DNA from 4 places in the Mesorhizobium sp. CNPSo 4684 genome. Region 4 is predicted to be linked to each of the others. Evidence: predicted binding sites of a transcription regulator. Region 4 holds the regulator's gene; each other region holds the start of a gene.

Region 1 (3,696 bases), on a different contig from region 4:
GAGGTTTTCCGGCCGCGTGTTGGCCGGATTGACCTTGGACTGGTCGCGCTTCTTGTTCTTGGTCATCACCGCATAGACGCGGCCGGTCACCGGATTGGTCTCGATGTCCTCGGGCCGGTCCATCGGCGTGGCGCCCAGCGCGTCGGCCGCAAAACGCGTCTTCAACAGCACTTCGGCCTGGTCGGCAAAACCGTTCTCGGCAGTGAGCTTCCCCTGGCCATGCACCAGCGGCAGCCATGTCATCGAGCCGTCGGCATCGAAGCGGGCGACCGACAGCACGCCCTCGTCGAGCAGATCGGCGCCTGAGGCCGGGTTGGCCTTGTCATAGGGCTTGGCCGAGACGAAGCGGTACATGTATTCGAAATAGTCGTCGTCACCCATATAGACGACGACGCGGCCGTCCTTGTTGAGGACCACGGTCGACGCCTCATGCGACATGCGTCCGAGTGCAGTGCGCTTTACCGGCTTGGACTGCGGGTCGTAAGGGTCGATCTCGACCACCCAGTCGAAGCGGTTGGCCTCGTTCGGCTCCTTGTCGAGGTTGAAGCGGTCGTGGAAGCGGCCGCGGCCATAGATGTCGGAGCCGTCGAAGCCGTAACGATCGAGAAGCTCGGCGGTCGGCGCCTTCTTCGGGTCGCCGCCGAAAATGTCCGACACGCCTTCCTCGCAGGTCAGCACCGTGCCCCAGGGGGTGAAGCCGCCGCTGCAGTTGTAGCTGGTGCCGAGCACCTTGGTGCCGGTGGCGTCGGCTGAAGTCATCATCAAGGCATGGCCGGCGGCCGGCCCGGAAACGGTCATTTCGGTGTTGGCGGTGATGCGGCGGTTGAGCGGGCTGTCAGCCACAGTTTCCCACTTGCCGTCCTTCAGTTGCACTTCGACGATCGAATGGCCCATCGCGGCCATGCCGAGATCGACCTGTTCCTTGGTCATCGTCTTGCCGGCGTCGTCCTCGGTCATCCCGGAAAACATCACATTGGGCGAGATGTATTCGTTGTTGACGCAGAGCAGACCGTGGTCGGAGTTCATCGTGCCCTTGGGCAGCGGCATGAAGGCGATGTAGTCGCAATTGTAACCGAAGCGTTTCTCCTGCTCGTCGGCGGCGACTTTGTTGCCGTCGAACTCGGCGAGGCCTGCGGCAAGCGGGTCGCCCCAGCGCGCGACGATGGTCGTCTCATAGCCCTCAGCGGCGGCATGGGTTTTGTCGTAGACCCGCTTCAGCTCGGGAAAGCCGAGCGTCGACTGCGCTGCCGCGGCATGCGTTTCGCCGGCAAACAAGGAGCCGACAAAGCTGCCGCCGGCAATCAAAGCGCCGGAGGCAAGGCTGCCTTTCAAAAGAGACCGGCGCGAGACGCGCTCGGCAATGACGTCGCGGATGACGGGGGAGGATGAAGACGGTGCGTTGGCCATGGTGTCTGCCTCTCAGGGTGGATGTTACGGCATACCGCTGCCCTAGTCTGCTTCGGCAACATCCGCATGACATGAGAGGAAGGTTTTGGCGCAAGCGATGGCGAGAGTGGTTTGCTCGGCTCAGCCCTTGGTGCAGGTCGAGGCGGTGAAGGCACCGTCGGGCTGCTTCAGGATGATGTCGAAGGACGGGGTGGTCTCGCCGTCCAGCGTCGCCTGCGTCATCGAGACGGAGTTGCCGCCGGTAGTGTAGCCGCCCAGCGGTCCCAGCCAGGTGATCTCGCCATTGGCGTTCATCTGATAGTTATAACCTTGCAGCGCGGTGCCGAACGTCACCGGGCCGGTATAGACATTGCCCTTGATAGTGATGTCACCGAGGTTGAGGAAGGCGCCGAGCAGATAGACTTCGCAGTGATAGGTGCCGTCCGGCAGCTTGCCATCGCTGAAATCGGCGCGCGCGGCGTCGCTCGTTGCCATCAGCAGCAGGATGCCGGAAATGCATGAGATGCGGGATGTCATCGGGTCACTCGTTTGCGGAGTGAGCTTGCCCCATTTTTGCGCCGTGCCGCAATATTGTTCGTCCGCATGCCGCTGGCTGAGTTCAAAATCTAGGCACTTGTCATAATTGGGCGAAAATTAGGCAAAAGCCTTGTGCGCTGCGCAAATTTCCCTCAATCAATTTTTAACGGCTGCCTTTGTTTTCTTTAGGCTAATATAATAATCGGCTGATAACGTTAGATTATTCCCCATTTCTGAGAGCCGCATTTGCGTTTGGCACGGCTGTTGCATTGCATGGTTGCGCTGCAATCAACCAGCTTGGGAGTGTTCGGTATGAGGGGTAATTTCGCTACAATAACAAAAATGTTTTCGGCCGGCGTGGTCGCTGCCGGCCTGTCGATGTCGTCTCCGGCCAAGGCCGCCGAAGACACGATCAAGGTCGGCATTCTGCATTCGCTGTCGGGGACCATGGCGATTTCGGAGACGACGCTGAAAGACGCCATGCTGATGCTCATCGAAGAGCAGAACGCCAAGGGCGGCCTGCTCGGCAAGAAGCTGGAAGCGGTCGTCGTCGATCCGGCGTCCAACTGGCCGCTATTCGCCGAAAAGGCGCGCGAGCTGATCTCCAAGGACAAGGTCGCCGCCGTGTTCGGCTGCTGGACCTCGGTGTCGCGCAAATCGGTGCTGCCGGTGTTTTCCGAACTCGACAACATCCTGTTCTATCCCGTCCAGTATGAGGGCGAGGAAAGCGAGCGCAACGTGTTCTACACCGGCGCCGCACCAAACCAGCAGGCGATCCCCGCCGTCGACTACCTCATGAGTGAGGATGGCGGCTCGGTGAAGCGCTGGGTGCTGGAAGGCACCGACTATGTCTATCCTCGCACCACCAACAAGATCCTCGAGGCCTATCTGAAGGCCAAGGGCGTCGCCGCCGAAGACATCATGGTCAACTACACGCCGTTCGGCTTCTCCGACTGGCAGACCGAAGTCTCGGCGATCAAGAAGTTCGGTTCGGCCGGCAAGAAGACCGCCGTCGTCTCGACCGTCAATGGCGACGCCAACGTTCCCTTCTACAAGGAGCTCGGCAACCAGGGCATCAAGGCCGAGGACATCCCGGTCATGGCCTTTTCGGTCGGCGAGGAAGAACTGGCCGGTCTCGACACCGGGCCGCTGGTCGGCCATCTCGCCGCCTGGAACTATTTCGAGAGCGTCGACACGCCGGAAAACAAGAAGTTCATCGCTGACTGGCACAAGTTCATCAAGAACGACAAGCGCACCACCAATGACCCGATGGAAGCCCACTATATCGGCTTCAACATGTGGGTGAAGGCGGTCGAGAAGGCCGGCACCACCGATCCGGACAAGGTCATCGACGCCATGGTCGGCGTGTCCGTGCCGAACCTGACCGGCGGCTATTCGACGATGATGCCGAACCACCACATCACCAAGCCGGTGCTGATCGGCGAGATCCAGGCCGACGGCCAGTTCGAGACCGTGTCGCAGACGCCCGGTCTCGTCATGGGCGACGAGTGGTCCGACTATCTGCCTGACTCCAAGGACCTGATCTCGGATTGGCGTGCGCCTCTGTCCTGCGGCAACTTCAACGTTGCCACCGGCAGGTGTGGCGGCAAGGGCACGAACTGATATCCCTCCCGGGACTGGCCGGTTCCACGGCCAGAGACCGCAAGGCGTCCGGGCGCTTCAGCCCGCCCGGGCGCCAAATTCCACCTCCCGGAAAAGTACCTGAACGGATGATCCTGTTGCGCGCTCTCGGCCTCATGCTGGTGTTCCTGA
Region 2 (3,696 bases), on a different contig from region 4:
ATCGTCAAAATGGGCCTGCCGCCTTTCATCATCACGCTGGCGACGCTCACCTCGCTGCGCGGCATCGGCCTGTTGATGACCAACGGCAACTCGATCTCGATCAACAACGACGCCTTCCAGGAATTCTCGCGCAACTCCTTCCTCGGCGTCCCCAATCTGTTCTGGATGGTGATCTTGGTCGGCATTCCGGCCTATATCTTCCTCCACCACAGCCGCTGGGGCCGCTATCTCTTCTCGGTCGGTTCCAACGCCGAGGCCTCGCGCCTGTCGGGCGTCAATGTCCAGCGCACGATCTACATGGCCTACACGCTGTCGGGCCTGTGCGCCGCCTTTGTCGGCGTGCTGCTGGCCTCCCGCATTGGTATCGGCAACCCGACCCAGGCCGAGGGCTGGGAACTGCAGGCGATCGCCTCCTCGGTGATCGGCGGCACCTCGCTGTTCGGCGCCGTCGGCTCCGTGCACGGGCCGCTGCTTGGCGCCTTCATCCTCGCCACCATCAACAACGGCGCCAACCTCTTGAACGTCAACGCCTTCTGGCAGCGCATCATTACCGGCGCGCTGATCATCATCATCGTCTATTTCGACGGCCTGCGCCGTCGCGGCAAATAGTCCTCCCTGACCTTTTCGCCGGTCCGCTCGACGGACCGGCGCCTTTTTTGAACACTGGAATTGCTGAATGAAAGCCGTCGTTTGCCGCTCGCCTGGCGACCTTGTCCTGGAAGACCGCGCCGCACCAGGCGCACCACCTGCCGGCTGGGCGCTGGTCGCGGTCAGCCATATCGGCATATGCGGTACCGACTACCACATCTTCGAGGGCAAGCACCCGTTCCTTGCCTACCCCCGCATCATGGGCCACGAAGTGTCGGGCACGGTCATCGAGGCCGGCGAAGGGGTTGACCTCTCCGTCGGCGAGCCCGTCATCATCAACCCCTATCTCGCTTGCGGCAAATGCATCGCCTGCCGGCAGGGCAAGCCGAATTGCTGTGTGCGGATCGAAGTGCTCGGCGTGCATCGCGACGGCGCCATGGCCGAGCAGATCCTGGTGCCGGCGCAGAATCTTTATCCGGCAAACGGCCTGTCGCTGGCCGATGCCGCTGCCGTCGAATTTCTTGCGATCGGCGCGCATGCCGTGCGCCGTGCCCGCGCTGAACCAGGCGCCCGCACGCTGGTCATCGGCGCAGGGCCGATTGGGCTTGGCACGGCGATCTTCGCCCGCATTGCCGGGCTCGATGTCAGCCTGCTCGACATGAGCACGGAGCGGCTGGATTTTGCCAAAGGCGAAGTCGGCTTCGCCACGCTCGACGGCTCGCAAAAGGCGGCAGCCGAACTGGTGCGCGATGCAACCGGCGCCGAAGGCTTCGACGTGGTTTTCGACGCCACCGGCAACACCGCCTCGGTGCAATCTGCCTTCTCCCACGTCGCGCATGGCGGCACGCTGGTTCTGGTCAGCGTCGTCAAGGACGACATCGTCTTTTCCGACCCCGAATTCCACAAGCGCGAGATGACCTTGGTCGGCAGCCGCAATGCGCTCAGGGCCGACTTCGACCACGTCGCCGCCTCCATCCGCAACGGCGCCGTGCCGCTGGCGAAACTCGTCACCCATCGCACGACGCTGGCCGATACGCCGCACGATCTCGCCCGCTGGGCGCATGAGAAATCCGGGCTGATCAAGGCTGTGATCGAGATCGCGTAGGGCCAGCAGACGGGCTTACAGCGCCGACAGTTTCAGCTCCACCCGCTCCGCCGGAAACCGCGTTTCGGAGAACTGGACCGGTCGGCCATCCGTCGTGACGTTGACGGCGACGGCGACCAGCACGATGGCCCCCGGCTGCAGGTTGAGGTCGGCAAGGTCGGCGGCATCGGCATGGCGTGCCGACAGAACCGTCGATTGCCTGAGATAATCATCCACGCCGAAACGCCGGAGCGAGGCGGTGATCGAACCGGTCTCCGCCATCACGGCATCGATGCCTGCGAAACGCTTTGCCTCGTACCAGCTGGCGGCGCGCGACACCGGCCGGCCGTCGGCTTCGCCGCGCGTCTCCAGCCGGATCACCTCAGTGCCCCTCACAAGCCCAAGCCCGTCGGCGACGCGCTGGCTGGCCGGTTCGACCGCTGATGTGAGCAGCACGATATGGCGTTCCGACGTCTGCCCTTGCAGGCCCGTCGAAAACCGCGTGCGGGCGCCGATCGGGTAGGACAGCCGCTTGCGCGACAACACGAAGGTGCCGCGCCCCTGCTCGGCCCGCAGCACGCCTTCCTGAACCAGCGCCGATATGGCGCTGCGCACTGTGTGGCGGTTGACGCCGTAGCGCTCAGCCAGCGCCACTTCCGGCGGCAGCGCGGCATTCTCGGCAAAATCGCCGGCGGCGATCGAATGCAGGATCTGGTCGGCGATCTGCCGCCACAATGAGACGCCGCTGCGCCGTTCAATGCTGCTCGCCATCTGTTGCCCGGCCATTTTTGCCCGATCACGCCCATGTCATCCACCCGTCATGGACACGGGTTAGATAATAGGTATAATTTGTATAGTTGTCTATATCACTAGACAAATTTTACACATTCGGGGAGTTGCTGCATGCGAGGACAGGAAGCCCGCGACCAGGCCGAGCGCAAAGCCGTCATGGCGACGCTGGCGCAGGCGAGCGGCGACGACATCGCCCGCCTCTGGAACGAGGCCGGCCTGACCTCGGAAGCCGAGCTTTTGCGCGGGCCGGAAACCGGCCTGGTCACCGTACGCGGCCGCATCGGCGGCGGCGGCGCGCCCTTCAATGTCGGCGAGACCACGGTCACCCGCGCCACCGTGCGGCTGCCGACCGGGCAGGTCGGCCACAGTTACATGCTCGGCCGCGACCGGAAGAAGGCGAAGCTGGCGGCGATCGCCGACGCGCTCTGGCAGGACCCAGCCCAGCGTCAGACGGTCGAGACCGCGCTGGTGGCGCCGCTGCGGGCCGCCCAAGGCGAGGCACGAGAAAAGCGCCGCGCCGAGACGGCGGCAACGAAAGTGGATTTCTTCACCATGGTGCGCGGAGAAGACTGATGGACATCGCAGCCCAATCGATCGACGGTGGTTTCGCCGATCCGGTGTTCAACGCCCGGACCGTCTTCCGCGCCGTCATGGACGCCATGGCGCGGCCGGGCAGCGTTCAGCCTCTGCCGGCCTTCACCCGCCCGCCGGCGCCGCTGTCGGCCACCGCCGGCGCCATCGCGCTGGCGCTGTGCGACCACGACACCCCGCTCTGGCTCGACCCAGCTCTGCAGGCTTCGGCCGCGGTAAAAGCTTGGCTCGGTTTCCACGCCGGCGCCCCGCTTGCCAACACGCCGGCCGATGCGCATTTCGCCTTGATCGCCAACCCGGCGGAGATGGCGGCGCTCGACGGTTTTTCGCAAGGCACGCAGGACTACCCCGATCGCTCGACGACGCTGATCCTGCAAGTCGGCAATCTCGTCTCTGGCGCGCCGCTGCTGCTCGAAGGTCCCGGCATCGAAACCACCGCGACCATCGCGCCGGCGCAGATGCCGCGGCACTTCGTCGAACAGTGGAAGCAGAACATCAGCCGCTTTCCGCGCGGCGTCGATATCATCCTGGCGGTGCCTGACGGCGTCGCCTGCCTGCCGCGCACGACACGCATCAAGACGATGGAGGCGTAAAAATGTATGTCGCGGTAAAAGGCGGTGAAGCCGCAATTGCCAATGCCC
Region 3 (3,696 bases), on a different contig from region 4:
GTTCTTGTCCTCGTAGTTCGGGAAGCCTGCGTCGGCATAGACACCGACCTTGTCGCGCATGTCGGGGCCTGGCTTGCTGTCGTCGATGGTGCCGACGATGGAAACGCTGTGGGTGTGGTCGCCGGTCATCACGATCATCGTGTCGGGATGGGTCTTGGCGAATTCCATCGCAACGCCGACCGCCTTGTCGAATTCGATGACCTCGACCATGGAGCGCTCCCAGTCCATCGGATGCGACATCTTGTCGACCGAGGCACCTTCGACCATCAGGAAGAAGCCTTCGGGGTTCTTTGACAGTTCGCCAAGTGCAACATTGGTCATTTCGACGAGACCCGGCTGATTGGGGAAGGTTTCCACGGTGCCCTTCTTGAGGAAGTCGCGGTCAAGCGTGACATCCATGTTGCCGGTATGGAACAGGCCGAGGATCTTGCCGGTGTTGGTCTTGGCTGCAGCCTCGAGTTCGGTCTTGTCGGTGGCAAGGGCGTATCCGGCATCGCGGAATTTCGCGATGTAGTCAGTGTCGTCCTTGCGCTTGGAGCCGGCCGTGCTCTGCGGCAGGAAATAGGCGGAGCCGCCGCCGAGGATGACGTCGGGCTGCGTCTGGTAGAACATGCCGACGATGTCGGCCTTGTCGCTGCGGCTGCGGGTATGGGAGACGACGGCTGCCGGGGTGGCGTCCTCGATCTCGGCCGTCGAGACGACGCCGATCGACTTCTTGCCGGTGCGCCGCAGAGCCTCGGCGATGGTCTCGACCTTCGGGTCATCCTGGCTCGGCTTGGTGCGGTCGGCATAGACGCCGAGCGCGTTCACCGCCGTCTTGTGGCCGGTCATGTAGGCCGACATGGTGTTGGCGCTGTCGGTGGCGATGGCGTTGGTCGACGACGTGCCGATAAAGGCCATATGGTCGAGATCGTCCATGTTGAGCCGGCCGTTCGCCTTGCCTTCGGTCATGCCCTTGGACATGATCCGCGCACCGGTGCGATGCGCAACGGAGAGGCCGTCGCCAAGCAGGAAGATGACGTTCTTGGCGCGCGGGGTCGCCGAGGTTCCGAACACCTCCCATTTGACGGACTTGGTCTCGTCGCCAGCCTTGGCTTCGATCTCATAGGTGCCGGGCTGGGCGATGCTGGCGGCGCGGATCAAAATGGCGGAGGCATCGACCCCGTCTTCCTTCTCCACGAACTCGACCTTCTTGCCGAGAACCTCCTCGGCCGGCTTGCCGTTGATCGTCACCGTGACCTGGTCGGGGGTGACGACCTTGTCGAATTCGACCTTCAGGTCGAAGGGAGACTGGGCGAGGATCGTGGCGCGGTCGAGAGGATAGATCGTGGCAGCGCCAGCAGCGCTGGCAAGACTTGTCGTAACGGCAAGCGCGATGAGGGGGCGAAGCATAAGTGACCTCCAAAATTGACTGATAAAAGGCAGTTTTTGGTAGTCGTCGCCGATGTCCGTTATATGACAAAACCTCTCCCGGGGCGCTCACATTCCGGGTAGCCCAGAGCCGGTTGAGAGTCAGGATTGAACGAAGCTGCCGATGGGCGCATCGCTGGCCTGCCGGCCATATTTCCGTGCGGGGAATATGCGACCCGATCAGCATCCTCACTGCGGCGCACCGGCAAACAGTATCTCGCCGTCGCCGGTGGCCGGCCAGTCCCTGATGGTGCGGTCGTCGCCGCCGGTCAGCAGCGTTCCGTCGGGCGCGAAGGCGACAGCGTAGATCGGGCCGGTGCGGCTGTCGAACATGGCGATCTGGTTGCCGGTATCGACGTCCCACAGCCGCGCCGTGCCGTCGAGTGAGCCGGAGGCCAGTCGCTTGCCGTCGGCCGACAGCGCCAGCGTGTAGACGGTGCCTTCGTGGCCTTCGAAGCGGCGCAGTTCCCTAAACGTGTCGAGATCCCAGAGCTTGATCGTGTAGTCGCCGCTGCCGGTGATGACGTGATGGCCGTCGGCGGTGAAGACGGCGCCGTAGGTGCCCTGCTCATGGCCGTGCCAGCTGCGCAATTGCTTGCCGCTTTCGACGTCCCAGAATTTCAGCGCGCCGTCGATGGAGCCGCTCAGCGCGCGCGTGCCGTCGGGCGAGATGGCGACAGTGCTGATCGGCCAGTCGTGCCCGGTCATCACATGCAGTGCTGACTTGTTCACCAGGTCCCAGACGATGACGTTGCCGGTGTCGTGACCGCTGATGGCACGCTTGCCGTCCTCGCTGATCGCCAGCTTGCGCACACCGCCATTCTGCCCCGACGAGAACACGTGCAGCACAGTGCCGTCGGCGAGCTTTCGAAGCACGACTTCGCCGTCATCGCCGGCGGTCAGCGCGGTGGCGCCGTCGGGCATGAACAGCGCCGTGCGCGCCATGTCCTTGTGTTCGCCGAGATTGCGGATCAGCCGCTTGCCGGCGATGTCCCAGAGCTTGATCATGCGATCGGTGCTGGCGCTCATGATGTCGCGGCCATCGGCTGACACGGCGAGCCAGACGACGGCGTCGCGGTGACCGTCGGGCTCGGTCGGCAGTGGCGGTTCGGCCGGCGGCAAGGGCGCGACCGTTTCCGGCGGTGTTGGAAGTGCCGCTTGTGGCGGTGTGGCTGGAGCCGGCGGCGGAGTTGCTTCCGGTGGCGGGGTCGCCGGAGCAAGCGCGACTGCGGGCGGCTGTGCCGGCGCCGGAGGCTCCTGCGGTTTGGCTGCCTGCACGGGCGGAGTTGGCTCAGGCGGGATAGCGATCGGCGGCGAACTCGGCGGAGTTGGCGGCGCCGCCAGGTCCGGCGGAACGCCGGCGATATCCTGACCCTTCGGCTCGGCCTTGGGTTCCTTCGGGGCGGCCACCTCGCCGCCCGGAGCGGAGCGATGAACCAGCCATGGGCCGAATCGATCGGCCAGCAGCGCCAGAACGACAATCGCAGGCAGAACCAGGAAGGCTTGCCGCAGCCTCGGCCTGCCGGGGTTTTGCACCTCCGCCGCCCGGCCGAACAGCGGTGCTCCGGACAGGTGGGCCGAACCGCGCGGCAACAGTCCGGCAAAGAACAACAGCGCCCCGACTACACAGACCGCGCCCGCTACCAAAAAGGCCACGGGGCGCATGGACGCGAAGGATGCCGCGATGCTTGCGTCGCCCTGCGCCAGACGCAGCATGGCGAAGCAACCGACGCCGATAACCAGCAAGACCAGCGCGAGCAGCCTGTCGGCACCCCTGTTCATTGGCTCTCTTCCCCCAGGCCGCGTGCTGTGCGGCCGCCCTGTCACGAAACTAGCAACGAAACGCGTAACGCAAAATGCCAAGTATGAAAGTGGCTGACATCACGCTGCTACTTCAATTCCACCCATACCGGCGCGTGGTCGCTGGCGCCGTCCTGCCCGCGAACATCACGATCGATGCCGGCAGCGGTGAGGCGGCGCGCCAGTTTCTTCGACAGCAAAATGTGGTCGAGCCTCAAGCCGGCGTCACGCGGCCAGCGGTTGCGGCGGTAGTCCCAGAATGTGTAGAGCGTCTCCTTGGGATGTTTCTTGCGCAACGCATCCGTCCAGCCCTGATCGAGCAACCGCTGGAACGACGCGCGGCTTTCCGGCTGCACCAGCGCGTTGTCGTCATAGGAGCGGGTGGGGTAGATGTCGCGCGGCTCGGGCACGATGTTGTAGTCGCCGACCAGCGCCACCGGCAGGCCGGTGTCGAACAGCTGTTCGGCATGTGCCTCCAGCCTTTCA
Region 4 (3,696 bases):
GGTGTTCCAGAAGCCCAATCCGTTCCCGAAGTCGATCTACGAGAACGTTGCCTACGGCCCGCGCATCCATGGGCTGGCCAAGCGCAAGTCCGACATGGACCAGATCGTCGAGTCGAGCTTGAAGAAGGCGGCGATCTGGAACGAGGTCAAGGACCGCCTGCAGGAGCCCGGCACCGGCTTGTCCGGCGGCCAGCAGCAGCGCCTGTGCATCGCGCGCGCCATCGCGGTGTCGCCGGAAGTAATCCTGATGGACGAACCCTGCTCGGCACTCGACCCGATTGCCACCGCACGCGTTGAGGAGCTGATCGACGAGCTGCGCCAGAATTACACGATCGTCATCGTCACCCACTCGATGCAGCAGGCGGCGCGCGTGTCGCAGCGCACGGCGATGTTCCACCTCGGCTACCTGGTCGAGGAGGGCGCCACCGACAAGATGTTCACCAACCCCGACGACAAGCGCACCCAGGACTACATTACCGGCCGCTTCGGCTGAGCCGTCCAGCGGTTGAATTTTCAGGCACGAGGATCAGGATCATGGGTGAACATACCGTCGCCTCCTTCGATGAAGAGTTGGGCCAGATCAGCAAGCTGATCCGCGACATGGGCGATCTGGCCGGGTCGATGGTCAGCGGCTCGACAAAAGCGCTGCTCAATTCCGACAATGCGCTGGCGCAGCGCGTCGTTTCCGACGACGCCATCATGGACGCGCGCCAGCGGGAACTCGACGATCGCGCCATTACGCTCATCGCCAAGCGCCAGCCGATGGCCAACGATCTGCGTGCCGTGGTCGGCTCGATCCGCATGGCCGGCGACCTCGAGCGCATCGGCGATCTCGCCAAGAACATCGCCAAGCGTGTCGGCACAGTGGGCCTCAGCGTCACGCCGCGCGACCTCTCGCACTCCATCGACGCGATGGCGCAGCTGGTGCTGATCCAGGTGCAAGGGGTGGTCGAGGAGTATGCCGCCGCGGATGCCGCAGCCCTGGCGAAACTCAGGAATGAGGACGAACGTATCGACGTCAAATACACGTCGGTGTTTCGTGAACTCTTGACCTACATGATGGAAGACCCGCGCAACATCACCGCCTGCACGCATCTCCTGTTCTGCGCCAAGAATCTGGAGCGCATCGGTGATCATGTCACCAACATCGCTGAAAATGCGTATTATGTGCTGACCGGCCAGCAATTGCCCGCCAATCGCCCGAAGCAGGACGAGACGGCGATGGCCACTTCGGCCTGACAAGGGTGAACTGCTGATGATCGCGCCACGCATCATGGTCGTGGAGGACGAGGAGCCGCTGGGCGTTCTTCTCCGCTACAACCTCGAATCCGAAGGCTACCAGGTCGAGGTGGTGACGCGCGGCGACGAGGCCGAAATCCGGCTGCAGGAAAACGTGCCAGACCTTCTGGTGCTCGACTGGATGGTGCCGGCGGTGTCCGGCATCGAGCTCTGCCGGCGGCTGCGCATGCGGCCCGAGACCGAACGGCTGCCGATCATCATGCTGACCGCGCGTGGCGAGGAGAGCGACCGCGTGCGTGGCCTGTCCACCGGCGCCGACGACTATCTGGTCAAGCCGTTCTCGACACCGGAATTCATGGCGCGCGTGAAAGCGTTGCTGCGCCGCGCCAAGCCGGAAGTGCTGTCCAGCGTGCTCAAGGTCGGCGACATCGTGCTCGACCGTGAATCGCACCGCGTCTACCGCAAGAAGAGCGAAATCAGGCTCGGACCGACCGAGTTCCGTCTGCTCGAATTCATGATGCGCCATCCCGGCCGCGTGTTCTCGCGCAGCCAGCTGCTCGACAATGTCTGGGGCGAGACGATCTATATCGACGAGCGCACGGTCGACGTGCATGTCGGCCGGCTGCGCAAGGCGGTCAACAATGGCCGCATGCCCGACGTCATCCGCACCATCCGCGGCGCCGGCTACGCCATCCGGGAAGATTAGGCGCGCCGCGCTGTTGCCGGCCCCTCAGGCGACATGCTTGCCCGCTTTCGCCTGAATCCCTGGTGCGAAAATCTCCTGGTCGACGAAGCCGAGCGCGCGCATGGCGCAGCCTTCGCGGATCAGCGGCAGTTCGTTGGGCTCGGTGTCGAAGGAGATCGATTTCGAGTGCTGGCCGCCGGCGGTCTGAGCAATCGCTTCGCGCAATGCCGGTTCGATCAGATCGAACGCGGCGGCGCTGACTCCGACCATGGCGACAGGTGCCGGATCGATCAGCGCGAACAGGCTGCCGAGGCCGAAGCCGAGCGCCTCGCCGGCCTTGCGGTAGGCTTCGCGCTCGGGGCCATCGGTCTCGCGGGCACGTGCGGCGAGCGCCCGCATGTCGGCGTCGCCGACATCGACCGGTTCGGCATCCTCGCTCATCATTTTGGCGCTGCGCCAGATGGCGTAGTTGCCGGCATAGGCCTCCACGCAGCCGCGCCGCCCGCAACGGCACAGCGCGCCGCCGGGCCGGTGGATCATGTGGCCGAACTCGCCGCCCGACGAATGGGTGCCGGTGAACAATTCGCCCTTCAGCACCAGCCCCATTCCGATGCCGTGCGAGAGCAGGATAGCGATGAAATTGTCGCGGTAGCGCTCAGGCTGGCGCCATTGCAGCGCCACCGCCATCATGTTGCAGTCGTTTTCCATGGTGGCCGGAATGCCGAATTCCGCTTCCAGTATGTCGGCGAAGGCAATGTCAGTCAGCGGCGTGATCGGCGACCACAGCATGGCGCGGGCCTGCGAATCGGTGATGCCCTGGATGCCCATGGCAATGCGGGCGACGCTCTGGACATCGAGGTCGGGGTCCTCGAGCCGGCGCCGGACAATCGCTACGCATTCGCCGATCAGCTCGTCGCGCGGCATGGTCAGCGTGTCCAGCCGACGCTGCTCCTCGGCGACCACATGGCCAGCATAGTCGATGACGGTGACGGAGAGGAAATTCAGCGACAGCACCACGGTCATCACCGCGGCGGCTTCCGGGTTGAGGCCCAGGCCGACCTGCGGCCGGCCGCGCTTCAGCGCACCCGTCTCGCCGGGTTTGCTCTCGGCCAGGATGCCTTCTTGAATCAGATCAGACGAGATCGCCGATATGGTCGAATGGCTGAGGCCTGTGGTCGCGGCAATCTCGGTGCGCGACGGCTGGCCGGCCCGGCGCACGGCCGAAATCACCATCGCACGGTTGCGACGGCGCAGATCGTCGTGACGGATTCCAACCGACATTTTGTTTTCCTCCCGGTCCCCCTCGCGCCTCATGATAGTGGAGGCGGTCAGGGACGCCACGCAAATATTGGCAGAAGCCGGCGGCGCTGTCATTGTTTATTGCGGGTCTCGAAAAAATTCGGCGAAGCCATCAGAATCCATCAGAATCGATGTTGACAGCGCCCCGCCGTTGGACCAGTATTTTTTCGAGGCTCGAAAAAATGGAGCCTCTGTGTGCCGGCCTTCGGGCCAGTTTTTGTCGCGCCGTGCGCGGCGCAGGGAGGATTATCATGAACAGATTTGCAGCCGCCATGCTGGCGGGTGTCGCCATGTCGCTGACGCTGGTGTCGGTCGCGCAGGCGAAGGACAAGGTCATCGGCGTGTCGTGGTCGAACTTCCAGGAAGAGCGCTGGAAGACCGACGAAGCGGCAATGAAGGCAGCGATCGAGGCGGCCGGCGACAAGTACATCTCCGCCGACGCGCAGTCCAATCCCGGCAAGCAGTTGACCGAC

What was found. Region 4 encodes PhoB, which activates phosphate uptake and scavenging genes when phosphate is short. Its sites were predicted from a motif close to TGTCATNNANCTGTCAT; they were not measured.
Region 1: AC04SG_RS06090 (PhoX family protein) is a predicted target of PhoB. The motif match lies at 1,463-1,479, and genes of this name have one in related genera.
Region 2: phnF (phosphonate metabolism transcriptional regulator PhnF) is a predicted target of PhoB. The motif match lies at 2,478-2,494, and genes of this name have one in related genera.
Region 3: AC04SG_RS18735 (alkaline phosphatase) is a predicted target of PhoB. The motif match lies at 1,445-1,461, and genes of this name have one in related genera.

What each region holds. Positions count from the first base shown of each region.
Region 1 covers NZ_JBWLUX010000005.1:80,707-84,402, reverse strand. The annotation lists gene AC04SG_RS06090 (PhoX family protein) at 1-1,407, opposite strand, end outside; gene AC04SG_RS06085 (hypothetical protein) at 1,528-1,923, opposite strand; gene urtA (urea ABC transporter substrate-binding protein) at 2,236-3,546, shown strand; gene urtB (urea ABC transporter permease subunit UrtB) at 3,654-3,696, shown strand, end outside.
Region 2 covers NZ_JBWLUX010000020.1:64,806-68,501, reverse strand. The annotation lists gene AC04SG_RS19745 (ABC transporter permease) at 1-609, shown strand, start outside; gene AC04SG_RS19740 (zinc-binding alcohol dehydrogenase family protein) at 677-1,693, shown strand; gene phnF (phosphonate metabolism transcriptional regulator PhnF) at 1,709-2,458, opposite strand; gene phnG (phosphonate C-P lyase system protein PhnG) at 2,576-3,037, shown strand; gene phnH (phosphonate C-P lyase system protein PhnH) at 3,037-3,648, shown strand; gene AC04SG_RS19720 (carbon-phosphorus lyase complex subunit) at 3,651-3,696, shown strand, end outside.
Region 3 covers NZ_JBWLUX010000018.1:122,821-126,516, reverse strand. The annotation lists gene AC04SG_RS18735 (alkaline phosphatase) at 1-1,392, opposite strand, end outside; gene AC04SG_RS18730 (WD40 repeat domain-containing protein) at 1,600-3,192, opposite strand; gene AC04SG_RS18725 (exodeoxyribonuclease III) at 3,300-3,696, opposite strand, start outside.
Region 4 covers NZ_JBWLUX010000039.1:36,635-40,330, reverse strand. The annotation lists gene pstB (phosphate ABC transporter ATP-binding protein PstB) at 1-493, shown strand, start outside; gene phoU (phosphate signaling complex protein PhoU) at 535-1,239, shown strand; gene phoB (phosphate regulon transcriptional regulator PhoB) at 1,256-1,945, shown strand; gene AC04SG_RS28180 (ROK family protein) at 1,970-3,205, opposite strand; gene xylF (D-xylose ABC transporter substrate-binding protein) at 3,475-3,696, shown strand, end outside.